2 regions of the Lysinibacillus sp. FSL R7-0073 genome follow, and region 1 is predicted to be linked to the other one. Evidence: predicted binding sites of a transcription regulator. Region 1 holds the regulator's gene; the other holds the start of a gene.
What was found. Region 1 encodes LexA, which represses DNA repair genes until DNA is damaged. Its sites were predicted from a motif close to CGAACATATGTTCG; they were not measured.

Region 1 (8,129 bases):
CATCTCACACCTGCGCTTGGCATTACAATTCTTTATATTGGCTACGGTATTGCCATAAGTTACTTAAAGAAAAATGAGGCATTAACTATTTTTGTTGCTTTTACCTCGTTATTACTACCTTATTTATTAGAATATATGGACTTTAGTGCCGTCATTATTTTACTATTTGTTATCGTTTTATTTGCCATGCTGCAATTGGTTGTCCTACAGCACAAGCAAAAGCTTGCTCTTTATATTTCAACCTTTTTCTCAGTGCTGGCAATAGGTGTTGTAGCATTTATGAATCATGATAAGCAAGTTGTCTTTGCTTTTGGTTTACTTGCTATACTAGCAATCTTTTATGTAAGCTGGTGTCGATTATTTAATGCACAATCTAAATGGAAACCTCTTCATATTGGTCTCCAATTTTCGTTAGGGTCATTTAGTTTATTGCTGATGAACCTGATCATACGTTCACTGGAATATGGAGAAGCAGTGCTACTTATTTTCATTGGTTTATTAATAGCATTAGCGTTTTATAGTTATCGTCAAAAGTGGCAGGAAGTTTTTGATAGTGCTATAACACTCGCATTTATTGCCGTATGTAATACGATACTTATTATGAATATACCTGATAAAGTGGATGATTTACTGTATCCATTGATCGCATTTGCAGGTGTAATGATGAGCTTACGATTACGTGCCAGTATGATGAAGGTAGTCACATCATTTTTCCTTGTGATTACATTGTTGCTAAACTTCATTTTCCATGAACCGACACCATTTATCAGCTTTGATCATTTAAGTCTGTTCATGCCAATTGTTTATCTTGTAGTCATTTATTTGTATGCTAGACGCCCAAAAGAAACGTTATCACCTTTTGAGAAAGTCATGAAGGATTTATATGCTATTGATATTTTAGCAGTAATCGCCACAGGCTACTTCTTAGCTTATATTAGCAAACTAGATACAGCCTATTTCGCGGCAACAAATGGCATTCAGTATTTGATGTGTACCGCACTAGCTGCTTTGTTTGCAGGATCTCTGCTCGTGTCAGAGAAATTCAAAGGGCGTGCTCTAACACCTGTCCTTGGAGCATTCTTTATAGTATTTTCTTTGACGATCAGCACGAAGCCATCTATGATGGATAGCTTAAATATGATGACCAGATTAGTTTATATAGCAGTAATTATGGCGATTATTGTGGACGTTCTAGTAAAGGGTCGTATTTATCGGCTGTATGAAGAGCGAATGGGGAAATATATAGACGCTATTGTTAGCTCAGGTGTCGTTCTCACAATGATCTCGATGTGGGGGCTCGTTCATCAATTTACGTATAGTCATCTACTTGATTGGAAACTAAGTATAGCTCTTACAACGATTACATTATTCCTTACAGCGAGTATTTCGCTATGGCTTAGTTCCACGCAACAATTAAAAACGCTTCGTACAACAGGTTTTGTTATCTTAGTCATTGCGTTTATCAAGCTTATTTTCTTTGACTTATCGGCCCTTGATTTATTAATTAGAGCTGTTCTATTTATAACAATTGGTGGCATTGGCATGCTGTTGTCAGGTAGGTTACTGAGGAAATGAATTGAAGGGATTCCAATTATTTTTGGAATCTCTTTTATATTGTGCTAAACTGATAATACTCTTACTCTACTCCTTCTTTCTTCGTACCGTATGACTTCAAATCTTTTATGAAATATTTTTCAAATACATCACTCATTATCTATGTTCATTGCTTTGAATAACATTCGTTACGTATATTGCCGAGCAAGAATACAATATTTATATGGATAGGCGCATCATACTTATTGTATGGGCGCCTATTGGTTTAGGAGGACATAAATTTGGAAATGGCTTATACAATTATCATTTTTTTAGTTGGTATAGTCTTTGGCTCTTTTTATAATGTAGTTGGCTTACGTGTGCCGCGGAAGGAGTCTCTTGTATATCCTTCCTCCCATTGTATAAACTGTCAGAGACAATTGTCGGTTCTTGATTTAGTGCCAGTATTGTCTTATCTCTTTTTAAGAGGAAAATGTCGAGGCTGTGGCTATAAAATTTCTTTTGTATATCCAGCGATAGAATTGTTGACTGGGGGATTATTCGCCCTTGCTTATTTTGAGCTAAACTGGAGCTTAGAATTTATAGTAGCCTTATCGTTCATCTCATTGTTAGTCATTATAGTTGTTTCAGATTTTACTTATCTGTTAATTCCAGATAAGATTCTTTTATTCTTTTTGCCTTTTTTGGCCATAGGACGTGTACTGTCACCTTTAACACCTTGGTGGGACAGCCTAGTGGGTGCACTCGTTGGTTTTGGCATATTATATAGTATTGCGGTTTTATCGAAAGGTGGAATGGGAGGAGGCGATATTAAATTATTCTTTTTAATTGGCCTCGTTCTAGGTATTATTCATACGCTGTTGACTTTATTTTTTGCTTCTATCATTGGTATGATAGTCGGAATAGTTGTCTTATTGAAGCGTAAACAGGGAAGAAAAACACCTATTCCCTTTGGTCCATCTATTGCATTAGCCGCTTCTATTGTTTATTTCTACGGAGATTCGTTCATCAATTGGTATTTAGGTTTTTGGTAAGTGTTTAATCTTCAATTTTATGGAGGGGAATCAAGTGAAGCCGATTATTGGAATTACAGCTTTTGTAGAAGATGATTTATCAGCTCATTTAAATGCTGCTTACAGCAAAAGTATTATTGAGGCGGGCGGTATCCCCCTCATTATTCCGGTAGGTGTGGAGGAAGATGCTGCTCAAATTTTAGCCCTTACTGATGGCTTATTGCTATCGGGAGGCTATGATGTACATCCTTTTCTATTTGGAGCGGAGCCTTCACCAAAGCTAGGTAAAATTCATCCAGCTAGAGATGCCGTGGAATTAGCATTAATTGAGGCCGCATTTGTACGGAAAATGCCTATTTTCGGTATTTGTCGGGGTATCCAAATATTAAATGTTGCATTAGGTGGGACGTTATATCAGGACATTGATAGTGACCATTATAGTACGAAGCTGATCAAACATATGCAACAAGCTGGTAGGTCAGTAACGACGCATTATGTACAAATTATTGCGGAGAATTTATTAGCGACTATTCTGGAACAAGAGAAAATCGCCGTCAATTCTTTTCATCATCAGTCAGTGAATGTACTAGCGGAGAATTTAAAAGTTGCAGCGAAATCCAGTGATGGCATTATTGAAGCAGTGGTGCATGAGGAATTACCATTCTGTTTGGCTGTCCAGTGGCACCCAGAGGAATTAGCTATAGCGGGAGATCAGCATGCACAAAAGTTATTTGCAGCTTTTGTTGAAGCGAGCTTGAAATTTAAAAAAGAGGCATAGAGAGGTCATTAAAAAAAGAATCCAATAGTTTGTGGATTCTTTTTTTGCGTAAAAAAGAGGATACATGCTCAGTGAAGGAACACAATCCTCAAACTCTCATTTAATTAATGTACACGGCGATAAAGACCAACAACTTGTCCCAAAATTGATACTTGATCAACGATAATCGGTTCCATTGATGAATTTTCAGGCTGTAAACGGAAATGGTTTTTTTCCTTAAAGAAGCGTTTTACAGTAGCTTCATCCTCAGCTGTCATGGCTACAACAATGTCTCCGTTATTGGCGGTTGACTTTTGCTTCACAATCACTAAATCACCATCTAAAATTCCCGCTTCAATCATCGATTCACCCATAATTTCTAGCATGAATAACTGATCCTCACTCGTGCCATATGTATCTGGCAGTGGGAAATACTCTTCAATATTTTCGATAGCTGTAATAGGAGAACCTGCTGTAACCTTCCCTACAAGTGGTACATGGATGACATGTTGCTTTTGGATGGATTCTTCAGGCTCAAGAATTTCAATAGCACGTGGCTTTGTTGGATCTCGACGAATAAAACCCTTTTGTTCTAATCGAGCCAAATGACCATGAACAGTTGAACTTGAAGCAAGTCCAACAGCTTCCCCGATTTCACGGACTGATGGCGGATACCCTTTAGCTCGTACCTCGTCTTTAATGAACGCTAGAATGTCCTCTTGTCTTTTCGATACTTTTTTCATGATTGCTCACCTCTTTTTTCTAATATCATTCTTCTTATTTGATAGTATAACAGAATGCGAACATGTATGCAAACATAGGTTCGAAAAGTGTTTGACAAAAACGTTTGTTCGCTTTATTATGAGAACATACATTCCGAACAAACATTCTAGAAATGAGGTTATTATGATGACATGGTTAAAGAAAAATACACATATCACTATATTATTAGGTGCTTGTTTACTCTTCGCAAGTTACCTTTACATCACTGATCCGGGGGATGTTAATTACGCTGAAATTCAAATCGAACATGGGGATAGCTTGTGGTCGTTAGCCGAACAATACCGTGGTAAAATGAGTAAAGAAGATTGGATTAAGCTTGTCAAATCAGAAAATGAGTTAGCAGATATTAAAATCGTGGCAGGTAAATCTCTAGTCATTCCAGTTTTGAGTGATCAAGCCAGTCCCATCAAAACCATTGAAATTGCGAGAAATGAACAATGAAAATTAACCAAATGACGGCTGTTGTCTATTGCCGAGTAAGTACTGAAAAAGAAACGCAAAGCTCCTCATTAGAGCGCCAACAAGAAGAATTAGTGCGCTATGCTAAAGAGCAAGGCTATGAAGTAAAGGGTGTTTTTAAAGATAAACATAGCGGTTATGATGTTGAACGAGAAGGCTTACTTGAAATGCTTGATTTTATAAAAGAGAAGGAAATAAAAGCTCTTTTTGTACAAGATGAAACTCGTATAGGTCGTGGAAATGCAAGGATGGCAGTATTGCATTTATTACAAAAATCAGCAACAGATGTTTATTCGATGCGTGACGCAGGACCAGTCCAATTAAACGAAATGGATACGATGCTACTAGAGATTTTAGCAATTGTAGAGGAATATCAACGTAGAATCCATAATGCTAAAATCCGCAGAGGGATGCGACGTGCTGTTGAAAATGGCTATCGCCCTGAAAATAACCTATCCAATCGTGGCAATCCAAATGGTCAGGAACGGAAGGAACTCCCTGTTGATGAAATTGTGAAGCTACGTAATCGTGGTTTTACCTTTGAAGAAATTTCCATTACGCTTAGAGGACTAGGCTTTGAGGTAAGTAAGGCAACGGTACATCGCCGATTCCAAGAGCATCAAGAAAGATTAGCGGGCAAATAATATAGCCCGCTAATTTTTTTAATACAAGCTTTCTATAATAACATTTTGGGGTAGTTGAAAAGGATTATCTTTATTCATTCGATCATAAAACATAATACCATTTAAATGATCGATTTCATGTTGTACAACGATAGATTCATAGCCTTTTAAAGACATAATAAATTCCTGTCCATCAATATTATAGGCTTTTACTTTAATTCGTTCATATCTTGGTACAAAACCGTGAACAGGTCGATTAACAGACAGACAACCTTCTCCCTCAGGCAAATAGATCATATTTAAAGAATGGCTCATTACTTTTGGGTTAATGAACATCATTTCGTGTTTTTGGTTGTGATCCTTAAAAATTACAGCAAACATTCTTTTATCTACGCCAATTTGATTTGCAGAGAGGCCACTCCCAGGACGTAGTTTATACTTTTTTATTAAATTCGGATCTTGGCTGTTTTTTAAATACTGAAGCATAGATAATAATGTATGTCGATCCTCTAAGGGAACTGGTATGGCAACGTCTTGCGTTTGTTTTCGTAATAGGACTGAGTGTTCTTTTACAAAATCTTTCATAGTAATCATGTAATCAGGATGAAATTTTGCCATCGAAAAATACCTACTCAATAGGACTTCTTCAGAAGTTTCCTCAAGCTAAATTGTATGGTCAGATCATACATCATTGATGCAGTGCCTAATAATGTTTATAGGAGCCCATTTTCACGAGTTTTAACGTTCTTCTAACCTTCTAATAAATGGCTCCAATCCTCACGTAAGACTGCGTAATAGTATTCGTCCCACCATTCATCCCCATACGGTATACATTTTTTAAAATATCCTTCACGCCTCATTCCGATCTTTTCCATAACTTTATAGGAAGCGATATTTTCGGGCTGACACGTTGCAATAATTCTATGAAGATTCTTTTCATTAAATCCATAGTCTAATACAGCACGAGCAGCTTCAGAAGCAAAGCCTTGATTTTGATAAGCTGGATTTAGTACCCAACCGATTTCATAAGTATGATTACCGAAACAAGGATGGAAAACAATATGACCAATCACTTGCTCGGAATTATTTGAAACAATAGCAAAATGTTTTGCTTTGTCGTTACTATTTTCTGCAATAAATTTCTTGGCCTGATCTTCATTAAAAACACCTTCAGGCATATAGTGCATCACTTTTTCATCTGAAGTATAGCTATAAACAGCTTCCCAGTCCTGCTCTTGAAATGTTCGAATGAGTAATCGCTTAGTTGTCACGTTCACATGTATGTCCTCCAATGTATAGTTAAATTTTTCCTTCCATATAATATTTATACACTTCAAACATCTGGAAGTCATGTATTTTTTTATTTCAACAGCTTGAATTAGGGTTGGTATAACTGCATTTAATGGGAAACCATGCTATACTTTGCATACCGAAATTAATAAGATAGGTACTGAAAGGTGTGTAACTATGTTATCAAAAGAAAAAATTAACCGTATAAATGAACTTTCTGCTAAAGCGAAAAGTGGTCAACTAACGGATGAAGAGGCAAAGGAGCGAACAGCGCTTCGTAAGGAATACTTAGATACATTTAGAGCAACAATGCGTGATACGATTGAAAACGTAAAAGTGGTTGATGCAGAAGGAAATGATGTTACCCCAGAGAAGGTAAGACAAGCAAAAAAAAATAAATTTCTAAATTAATGTGACACAATTCAATAAAGTATGTATGAAAATGCAAATAGTATAACAAAAGCATTGTTTTCTAAAGCAATGTTGACTAAACTGTAGAAGTACAATTATAGGACGAGAAAGGATGTCACAATATAATGACTCAACATGCGGATTTACTAGCAATAAATGCTATCCGAACTTTGTCAATCGATGCTATTGAAAAAGCAAATTCTGGTCACCCAGGTTTACCAATGGGGGCAGCGCCAATGGCTTATACGCTTTGGACAAAACAATTACGCCATAATCCAGCGAACCCAAAATGGTATAATCGCGATCGTTTTGTATTATCAGCTGGTCATGGTTCCATGCTTCTATACAGCCTACTTCATCTAGGCGGCTATGGTTTACCAATGGAAGAAATTCAAAACTTCCGCCAATGGGATTCATTAACACCAGGACATCCTGAATATGGTCATACAGTAGGTGTGGAAGCAACAACTGGTCCTCTAGGACAAGGTATTGCCATGACTGTAGGTATGGCAATGGCTGAGCGTCATTTAGCAGCTACTTACAATAAGCCAGGTCATGACATCGTTGACCACTATACATTTGCATTATGTGGTGATGGTGACTTAATGGAAGGCGTTGCAGCAGAGGCTATTTCATTAGCTGGTCACTTAAAACTTGAAAAATTAATCGTGCTTTACGATTCTAATGATATTTCTTTAGATGGTGACTTAGAAAAGTCATTCTCAGAAAACGTACAAAAACGTTTTGAATCTTATGGTTGGAATTATTTAAAAGTTGCAGATGGCACAGATGTTGATGCGATTAATGCAACTATTGAAGAAGCTAAAAAATCAACTGGCAAACCAACATTGATTGAAGTGAAAACAGTGATTGGTTTTGGTTCTCCAAATAAATCGGGTAAAGCGGATTCTCATGGTGCACCACTTGGTACAGATGAAGTGGTATTAACAAAAGCTGCTTATGAGTGGGCACACGAGCCTTTCCAAATTCCTGCTGAAGTATATGATACTTTTAATGCTGCAGCTGAAGTGCAAGGAGCACAGTCTGAAGAAGCTTGGAATGCGAAATTTACTGCTTATAAACAAGAATTCCCAGAGTTAGCTGCTCAATTTGAACATGCTATGAATGGTAAATTACCAGCAGACTTCGCTTCTGAATTACCAGTGTATGAAGCTGGTAAATCTGTAGCAACACGTTCTTCTTCTGGTGATGCGATTAATGCTATTGCTAAGAAAACAC
Region 2 (8,129 bases), 530 kb from region 1:
ATTAATCAGCGTGGATTTCCCTGAACCAGATACACCTGTCACTGCGACAAATAAGCCAAGTGGAACGTCGACTTTGACATTGTGTAAATTATTCTCCTTGGCACCCTTAATCGAAAGCTTACGACCATTCGGTTGACGTCTTTCAATTGGCAATGGGATAAATTTTTTCCCGCTTAAATATTGTCCTGTTAAAGATTTATTATTTTCCATGACTTCCTGTGGTGTACCAGCTGCAACAATTTGGCCACCATGTACACCTGCACCTGGTCCAACGTCAATCAGATAATCAGCTGCTAGCATCGTATCCTCATCATGCTCCACCACAATCAGTGTATTACCAATGTCTCGCATGTTTTGTAAGGTGCTAATCAAGCGATCATTATCCCTTTGGTGTAAGCCAATCGATGGTTCATCTAAAATATATAGAACGCCCGTTAATCGTGAACCTATTTGAGTAGCAAGGCGAATACGTTGTGCCTCCCCACCTGATAATGTACCTGCCGCACGACTTAAAGTTAAATAGTCTAAACCTACATTAACAAGGAAGCCCAGTCGCTCTTCAATTTCCCGTAAAACTAGACGAGCAATTTTCATATCCTTCTCTGTGAGATCTAGCTCTTTGAAAAATGTGTCGGCTTCCTGAATTGAATATTGTGTCACCTCACCAATATGTTTGTCGGCAACTTTCACAGCTAATGTTTCTGGCTTTAAACGATAACCCTTACAAGAAGGGCAAGCCTGCTGTGCCATATATTTTTCCATTTGCTCACGAACATAATCTGAAGTTGTCTCTTTAAAACGACGCTCTACATTTCGGACAACACCTTCAAATTCAATCATTTGGTCTCGCACATTGCCAAATTCATTTTCATAATGAAAGTGAATCTTCTCTTTTCCTGAGCCAAATAACACTTTGTCCATTTTGTCTTTTGGTAAATTTTTTACAGGCACATCCATTGGAATATTATAGTGATCACAAACTGCTTTTAATAATTGAGGATAATACTGTGAACTTGTTGGCTCCCAAGGTGCGATAGCATGCTCTAATAAAGAACGATCCCAATCAGGCACCACTAAATCTAAGTCCACCTCTTGCGTCGAGCCTAAGCCGTCACAGCTTGGACAAGCACCAAATGGACTATTAAATGAAAACATGCGTGGCTCTAGCTCTCCTATGGAAAAGCCACATATTGGACAGGCATGATGTTCACTAAACAGTAATTCCTCATGCTCCATGACATCTACAAGCACACGACCATCCGCTAAACGAAGAGCTGTCTCTAAAGAATCACTTAAACGTGCAGCGACACCTTCCTTCATTACAACACGGTCGATCACTACCTCAATAGAGTGTTTTTTATTTTTATCAAGATCAATCGCATCATCTAAATCTCGTAAATCTCCATCAATTCGCACACGAACGAAGCCTTGCTTTTTTAAATCTTCTAGCAGTTTAACATGTGTTCCTTTACGGCCCGAGACCATTGGCGCAAGAAGTTGCATTTTGGTTCTTTCTGGATAAGTTAATAAACGGTCAACCATTTGCTCAATCGTTTGGGAAGTAATTTCTATCCCGTGATTCGGGCAAATCGGCTTGCCAATACGCGCATAAAGTAAACGTAAGTAATCATATATTTCTGTAACCGTCCCGACCGTAGAGCGTGGGTTACGACTCGTCGTTTTTTGGTCAATTGAAATAGCAGGCGATAATCCTTCGATTGCATCAACATCTGGTTTGTCCATCTGCCCAAGAAACTGACGCGCATAGGCGGAAAGAGACTCGACATAACGTCGTTGTCCCTCCGCATAGATCGTATCAAACGCTAATGAAGATTTACCTGAGCCTGATAATCCTGTTAAAACGACTAATTGATCCCGTGGAATTGTGACATTAATATTTTTTAAATTATGAGCACGTGCACCTTGCACGACAATTTCAGTATTTTTCACAAGTCATTCACCCTTCTACCTTCAATTCAAATATTGTATCTCGAAGCTCAGCTGCACGTTCGAAATCTAGTGCTTTTGCTGCTTCCTTCATTTCTATTTCTAGAGAAGCTAAGAGCTGTTCTCTTTCTGCCTTTGTTAGCTTTTTGCCCTTCGTCGCCTTTGTTACATAGGATTCTTCCTCTTCTGCCACTTGTGTAGCACGAATTACTTCTGGTATTTTTTTACTAATAGTTTGAGGCGTAATACCATGCTCTTCGTTATATGCCATTTGTAATTCACGACGACGTTTTGTTTCATCAAGCGCCTTTTTCATTGAGTCTGTTACATGATCTGCATACATGATGACATGACCGTTCGCATTACGCGCAGCTCGACCAATCGTTTGAATGAGGGAACGTTCTGAACGTAAAAACCCTTCTTTATCAGCATCTAAAATGGCAACAAGTGAAACTTCAGGAATATCAAGTCCTTCTCGCAATAAGTTAATTCCAATTAGTACATCATATGTGCCCTTCCGTAGCTCACGAATAATCTCAATGCGTTCTAATGTTTTAATCTCAGAATGCAAATACTCAACCTTTAAGCCCATTTCCTTCAAATAGGCCGTTAAATCCTCTGACATTTTCTTTGTTAGTGTTGTTACTAACACTCTCTCATCACGTGCAATTCGTTCCTGAATTTCATCGATCAAGTTATCTATTTGACCTTCAATAGGGCGGACATCAATTAATGGATCCAGTAAACCAGTAGGTCGAATAATTTGCTGGATCATTTCAGGTGTATGCTCCAACTCATAGGGTCCAGGTGTGGCAGATACATAAATAGCTTGATGTACTCGATTTTCGTATTCTTCAAAACGTAATGGACGGTTATCTAGCGCAGATGGCAGGCGGAAACCATGTTCTACGAGTACCCCTTTACGCGCTTGGTCACCGTTGTACATCCCTCGTACCTGCGGAAGAGTTACGTGACTTTCATCTACTACAAGCAAAAAGTCCTCGGGGAAATAATCAAGCAAAGTATATGGAGTCGCGCCTGCTTCACGTAAAGTTAAGTGACGTGAATAGTTCTCAATCCCTGAGCAAAAGCCCATTTCACGCATCATTTCTAAATCATAACGTGTCCGTTGCTCTAGACGCTGAGCCTCTAATAATTTATCCTCGGCACGCAGTAAAGCCAGACGATCCTCTAATTCTTTTTCAATATTTTCAATCGCTTTTCTCATTTTTTCTTCTCGTGTAACGAAGTGGGATGCTGGGAAAATAGCGACATGCTCTCGATCTGATAATATTTCTCCAGTTAAAGCATCTACCTCACGAATGCGATCAATTTCGTCCCCAAAAAACTCGACACGAATACAATGCTCGTCACGTGAGGCTGGGAAAATTTCAACTACATCTCCTCGTACCCGAAACGTCCCGCGTGTAAAACTAACATCATTACGCTCATATTGAACATCTACAAGTTTGCGCAATAGCTGATTACGTTCAATTTCCATACCCGTTCGGATCGATACAACCATTTCACGATATTCTTCAGGAGAACCAAGACCGTAAATACAGGATACAGATGCAATAATAATGACATCATCACGCTCAAATAATGCAGAAGTTGCAGAGTGGCGCAGCTTATCAATTTCATCGTTAATGCTAGAATCCTTTTCTATATAAGTATCTGTCTGCGGTACATAGGCTTCTGGTTGGTAATAATCATAGTAACTAACAAAGTATTCTACAGCGTTATTTGGAAAGAACTCTTTGAACTCACTATATAATTGGCCCGCTAATGTTTTATTGTGGGCCATAATGAGTGTCGGTTTTTTAACCTGCTGGATTACATTTGAAATCGTAAACGTTTTTCCAGTTCCTGTAGCACCAAGTAATGTTTGATGACGCTTGCCTGCTTTCACACCCTCCACTAATTCCGCAATTGCCTGTGGCTGATCCCCATTAGGCTGATATGGCGCTTGTAAATCAAAAGTTTGCACACCTGTCCCCGTCCTTTCTTTCCAATTTGTACATATATTTTAGCATAGCAATATTAAAATTTCGAACATTTAACGAACGAATGTTTGTAAAATTTTTTTCTACCCCTAAAATGGAAGATGAATACTCAACCTCTACTCTCATAATAGCCGTTTCGACAGGTTTTCAAGCTTTATCTATTAATGAGACGTCAATTGTAGAATGATAGTCGCCACTTGTCTTTTCTCATTTTTAGAGCAGCATTTTTCATAAATGAAGTGCATAGTACATCCACTCTATCGTTCCCAAAAACAAAAATCCCGCTCTCCATAGTCGAGGAGAGCGGAATTATTAGTATGATTCATCTTCTGTTTGCTGCAAGGAATTGAGTTCGGTTGCGTATTGATAAAATGCGTTTTCATCTTTTTCATCGAGCGCCCTATCTATTAGAACGATGAGCTGCTCTTGTCGATGCATACGCTGGATACGATTTAAAAATAAATCTAAATAAATCTCGTTTAATAATTTCTCTGCCTCATCAACTTTTTTTGACTGACCAACGGCTTTTAGAAAATCTGTGTACGAATAATATTTATCCAACGATCTCACCCCGATCCTTTTCTAAATTATATGAAAATTGAAATTAAAAAGCAATGCTTACGATTTGAAAATAACTTGGGTTAACTAGTAAACTCTAAAAGTTTAAAGCAAACTCTCTAAGCATTTCATTCATTTATCAACCTTGTTTCGTTACTTTGTATATTTTTTGAAATTCATATTATGTACTACACTACGGTTATCAAAAGAAAAGGGAGGCATTTTCAATATGACTACTAAATTTGTAAATGGTTATTTAATTTCCTTTAACACTTATTTGCTACAACCGGTTCAGCATGATACTAAAGTTTTCACTCATGTTATTGACAAACATAATGAGCTAATTGTTACTCGGAAGCCGATGCATGTACTGAGAAAATCTTGTATTTCATTAGGCTCCACCTATGAAGCAGCAAAGCAATCTGCTAAACGCTTTTTTGGTAATCAACATAAGCTACCAATCGTCGTGGCCTTTGATTATGGTTTTCCTTGCATCTTTCTACCAACCTATTCACCGAATTCCATTCATAATATATGGATAGGGCTCCATGCGATTATCAATATTACGCCGAGCAAAACAGGATGTGTTGTCACATTAAAAAACGATAAAAAGATTGAGCTACCTATTCAATATGCTTCTATTAGTAAACAGTTTGTGAATGCATCTATGCTCTATAAACATTACATGAATGAACGAAAACAACTTAGTCAAGACTCACCCTATCATCCACCCTTTTAACTAAAAAAATCCCCCAAGAGCAACTCTTGGGGGATGGATTAGTTAATTTTTGAACGTAAGTAAGCATTAATAAATGGATCTAAATCGCCGTCCATTACCGCTCCGACATTCCCTGTTTCTTCATTCGTACGGTGATCTTTTACCATTGAGTATGGATGGAATACATACGAGCGAATTTGTGAGCCCCAGCCAATGTCCTTTTGTTCACCACGGATCTCATCAAGCTGTGCCTGTTGCTTCTCTAACTCTAATTGATATAATTTCCCTTTTAACATGGCCATCGCTTTTTCACGGTTTTTAATTTGTGAACGTTCTGCTTGGCATTGTACAACCGTACCAGTCGGGATGTGTGTAATACGAACAGCTGAATCTGTTGTATTGATATGCTGACCACCCGCACCTGTCGCACGATACGTATCAATTTTCAGATCCTCTGTACGAATATCAATTTCAATATTTTCATCAAATTCTGGCATGACATCGCAAGAAACGAAAGAAGTATGACGACGGCCTGATGAATCAAACGGTGAAATACGCACTAGGCGATGGACACCTTTTTCGGCCTGTAAATAACCAAAAGCATTATGACCTTTAATCGAAATGGTAACAGATTTAATGCCTGCTTCATCACCAGGAAGATAATCCATTGTTTCCACTTTAAAGCCACGCTTCTCAGCCCATCGTGTATACATACGTAGTAGCATAGAACCCCAGTCCTGTGACTCTGTTCCGCCAGCTCCTGGATGCAACTCTAAAATAGCATTATTCTGATCGTATGGACCGCTCAATAATAATTGTAGCTCAAAATCAGCCATTTTTTGTTGGAATTCCGCCAGCTCTTTCCCTAACTCTTCCTGCAATTCTTCATCTGGTTCTTCACGTAAAAGCTCCAGTGTCATATCTAAATTCTCATGTACTTCTTCTAAATCTTTATATTCATTAACAATTGCTTTTAAACCATTGCCCTCATTAATGATCACTTGTGCACCTTGTTGATCATCCCAGAACCCTGGCTCTAGCATCATTTCATCTAGCTCTTGTATACGTGCCTCTTTGTTTTCTAAGTCAAAGAGACCCCCTGAAGTCCACCAATTTTTTGGCTGTAGTGTCTAACACATTGCGTACATCTGCTAATTCAATCATTGTAAAATCCTCCGAACGTTAGTAATGGAGACTATTGTGAAAGCTCCGTATCTGTTTATTATAACGTTTTTACAGAGGAAAACATACATAAAAACACGATCCTACGTCTCGTCCTCAAGCATATCAAGTGCAAAACGTTGAAATACTTTCACACGATCATATTGAACAAGTAAATGCTTCGTTCTTCTCTCTAATCTATATTTTAATAAAAATGCCCGCTGAATACGATACTCTATCGTTTTGACACTAACATCTACAATAATTTCCTGACCATTCGTAAAGATTATCTTTGTGCTTTTTTTATCCACAGAGATATACTCATCAATATGATGGACTGCAAACCATATACATTCCGGATGTAGAGGAGATTTGCTTGGAAACCATAAAATATTACCACGCTCATCCACAACGATTGGATTTTTATTAAGTTTCCCTAAAATCATTTTCGATCCATCGAAAGCCCCTCTTAAGCTAGAACCATAATAACGAAGATTATAGTCCATTAACTTCGTTGGTGGTAATTTAGAAATATATTCGTTCCTTTTTTCCATCACCCGAGTACATAAATTTCCAAAGGAATCATACACAGGCATATACAGCATAGTTTCACTACTCATAATATCCTTTTTATGCATCCTTATTCCCCCTTTATGCACTTATGTTTTCAGCTTAAATAAAAAAGGAATATACCAAGGTCCGTACATTCCCGCTTTTTTCTACAAGTCGAAATTGCTTGGAAAACTTTATTTCTCCCCACATTTCTCACACCTCAGCTTCTCAAAATCTTTCGTCACTTAATCCTTAGTACTCCATCACGCCTAATAATTTAGGATAATAATAGAAGATTTCTCTAAAACTAAATTCCTATTATTACAGCTATTGTATACCCATATTTTACTATTGTCTATAAATTATGACTTTTATTACAATATTTTATTTTTTTATACAAAAAAAGATCATTTCAACATACAGTTAAAATGATCTTTCCCATTTATATTATTGAGCTGCACCATGACAGTTTTTAAACTTCTTACCGCTTCCACACGGACATAAATCATTACGTCCAATATTTTCAGCTTTACGAACAGGTTGCTTTTTTGGAGCAGGACCGCCTTCTTCTTTTGGATTAACTGCCTGACCTTTCGCCACCTCTTCACGCTCAAGATTGCTGCGAATTTCAGCCTTCATCGCATACTTCGCAACATCCTCGCGAATGGAAGCGACCATATCTTCGAACATCGCAAAACCTTCTTGTTGATATTCACGTAGCGGGTCATTTTGACCATATGCTCGCAGATGGATACCTTGACGAAGTTGGTCCATAGCATCAATATGATCGATCCATTTTGTATCAATAGAACGTAATAAAATAACTTTTTCAAACTCACGCATACGCTCTGGAGTAAGCTCAGCTTCTTTTTCATCATATCGAGCATGGACAGCTTCTGAAATCATTTGGTTAATGTCTTCAGCAGATTTGCCTTGGAAATCGGCTACTTTTAGTTGACCTTCCTCTAGCAAATTAGCAGCCACAAAGTCATCAATAGCCTTTAGATTCCAATCTTTTTGCTCACCTTGTGTATATAGTCCGACAACATTGTCGATTGTCTCTTGAATCATCGACTCCACAAGCACGCGCATATTTTCTGTTTCTAGAACATCATAACGCTCTTTATAAATAATCTCACGTTGCTGACGGAGAACATCATCATATTGTAATAAACGCTTACGAGCAT

Region 2: a site for LexA is predicted at 4,011-4,024, ahead of uvrB (excinuclease ABC subunit UvrB). Genes of this name have one in related genera too.

What each region holds. Positions count from the first base shown of each region.
Region 1 is NZ_JBBPAS010000001.1:1,284,731-1,292,859, forward strand. Features, by position in the region: gene MKY88_RS06080 (DUF2339 domain-containing protein) at 1-1,575, shown strand, start outside; gene MKY88_RS06085 (prepilin peptidase) at 1,836-2,588, shown strand; gene MKY88_RS06090 (gamma-glutamyl-gamma-aminobutyrate hydrolase family protein) at 2,623-3,345, shown strand; gene lexA (transcriptional repressor LexA) at 3,450-4,067, opposite strand; gene yneA (cell division suppressor protein YneA) at 4,231-4,548, shown strand; gene MKY88_RS06105 (YneB family resolvase-like protein) at 4,545-5,210, shown strand; gene def (peptide deformylase) at 5,229-5,807, opposite strand; gene MKY88_RS06115 (GNAT family N-acetyltransferase) at 5,939-6,466, opposite strand; gene MKY88_RS06120 (DUF896 domain-containing protein) at 6,657-6,890, shown strand; gene tkt (transketolase) at 7,016-8,129, shown strand, end outside.
Region 2 is NZ_JBBPAS010000001.1:759,675-767,803, reverse strand. Features, by position in the region: gene uvrA (excinuclease ABC subunit UvrA) at 1-1,950, opposite strand, end outside; gene uvrB (excinuclease ABC subunit UvrB) at 1,958-3,937, opposite strand; gene MKY88_RS03615 (IDEAL domain-containing protein) at 4,266-4,514, opposite strand; gene MKY88_RS03610 (competence protein ComK) at 4,741-5,250, shown strand; one part of gene prfB (peptide chain release factor 2) at 5,289-6,317, opposite strand; one part of gene prfB (peptide chain release factor 2) at 6,319-6,393, opposite strand; gene MKY88_RS03600 (competence protein ComK) at 6,495-7,028, opposite strand; gene secA (preprotein translocase subunit SecA) at 7,390-8,129, opposite strand, start outside.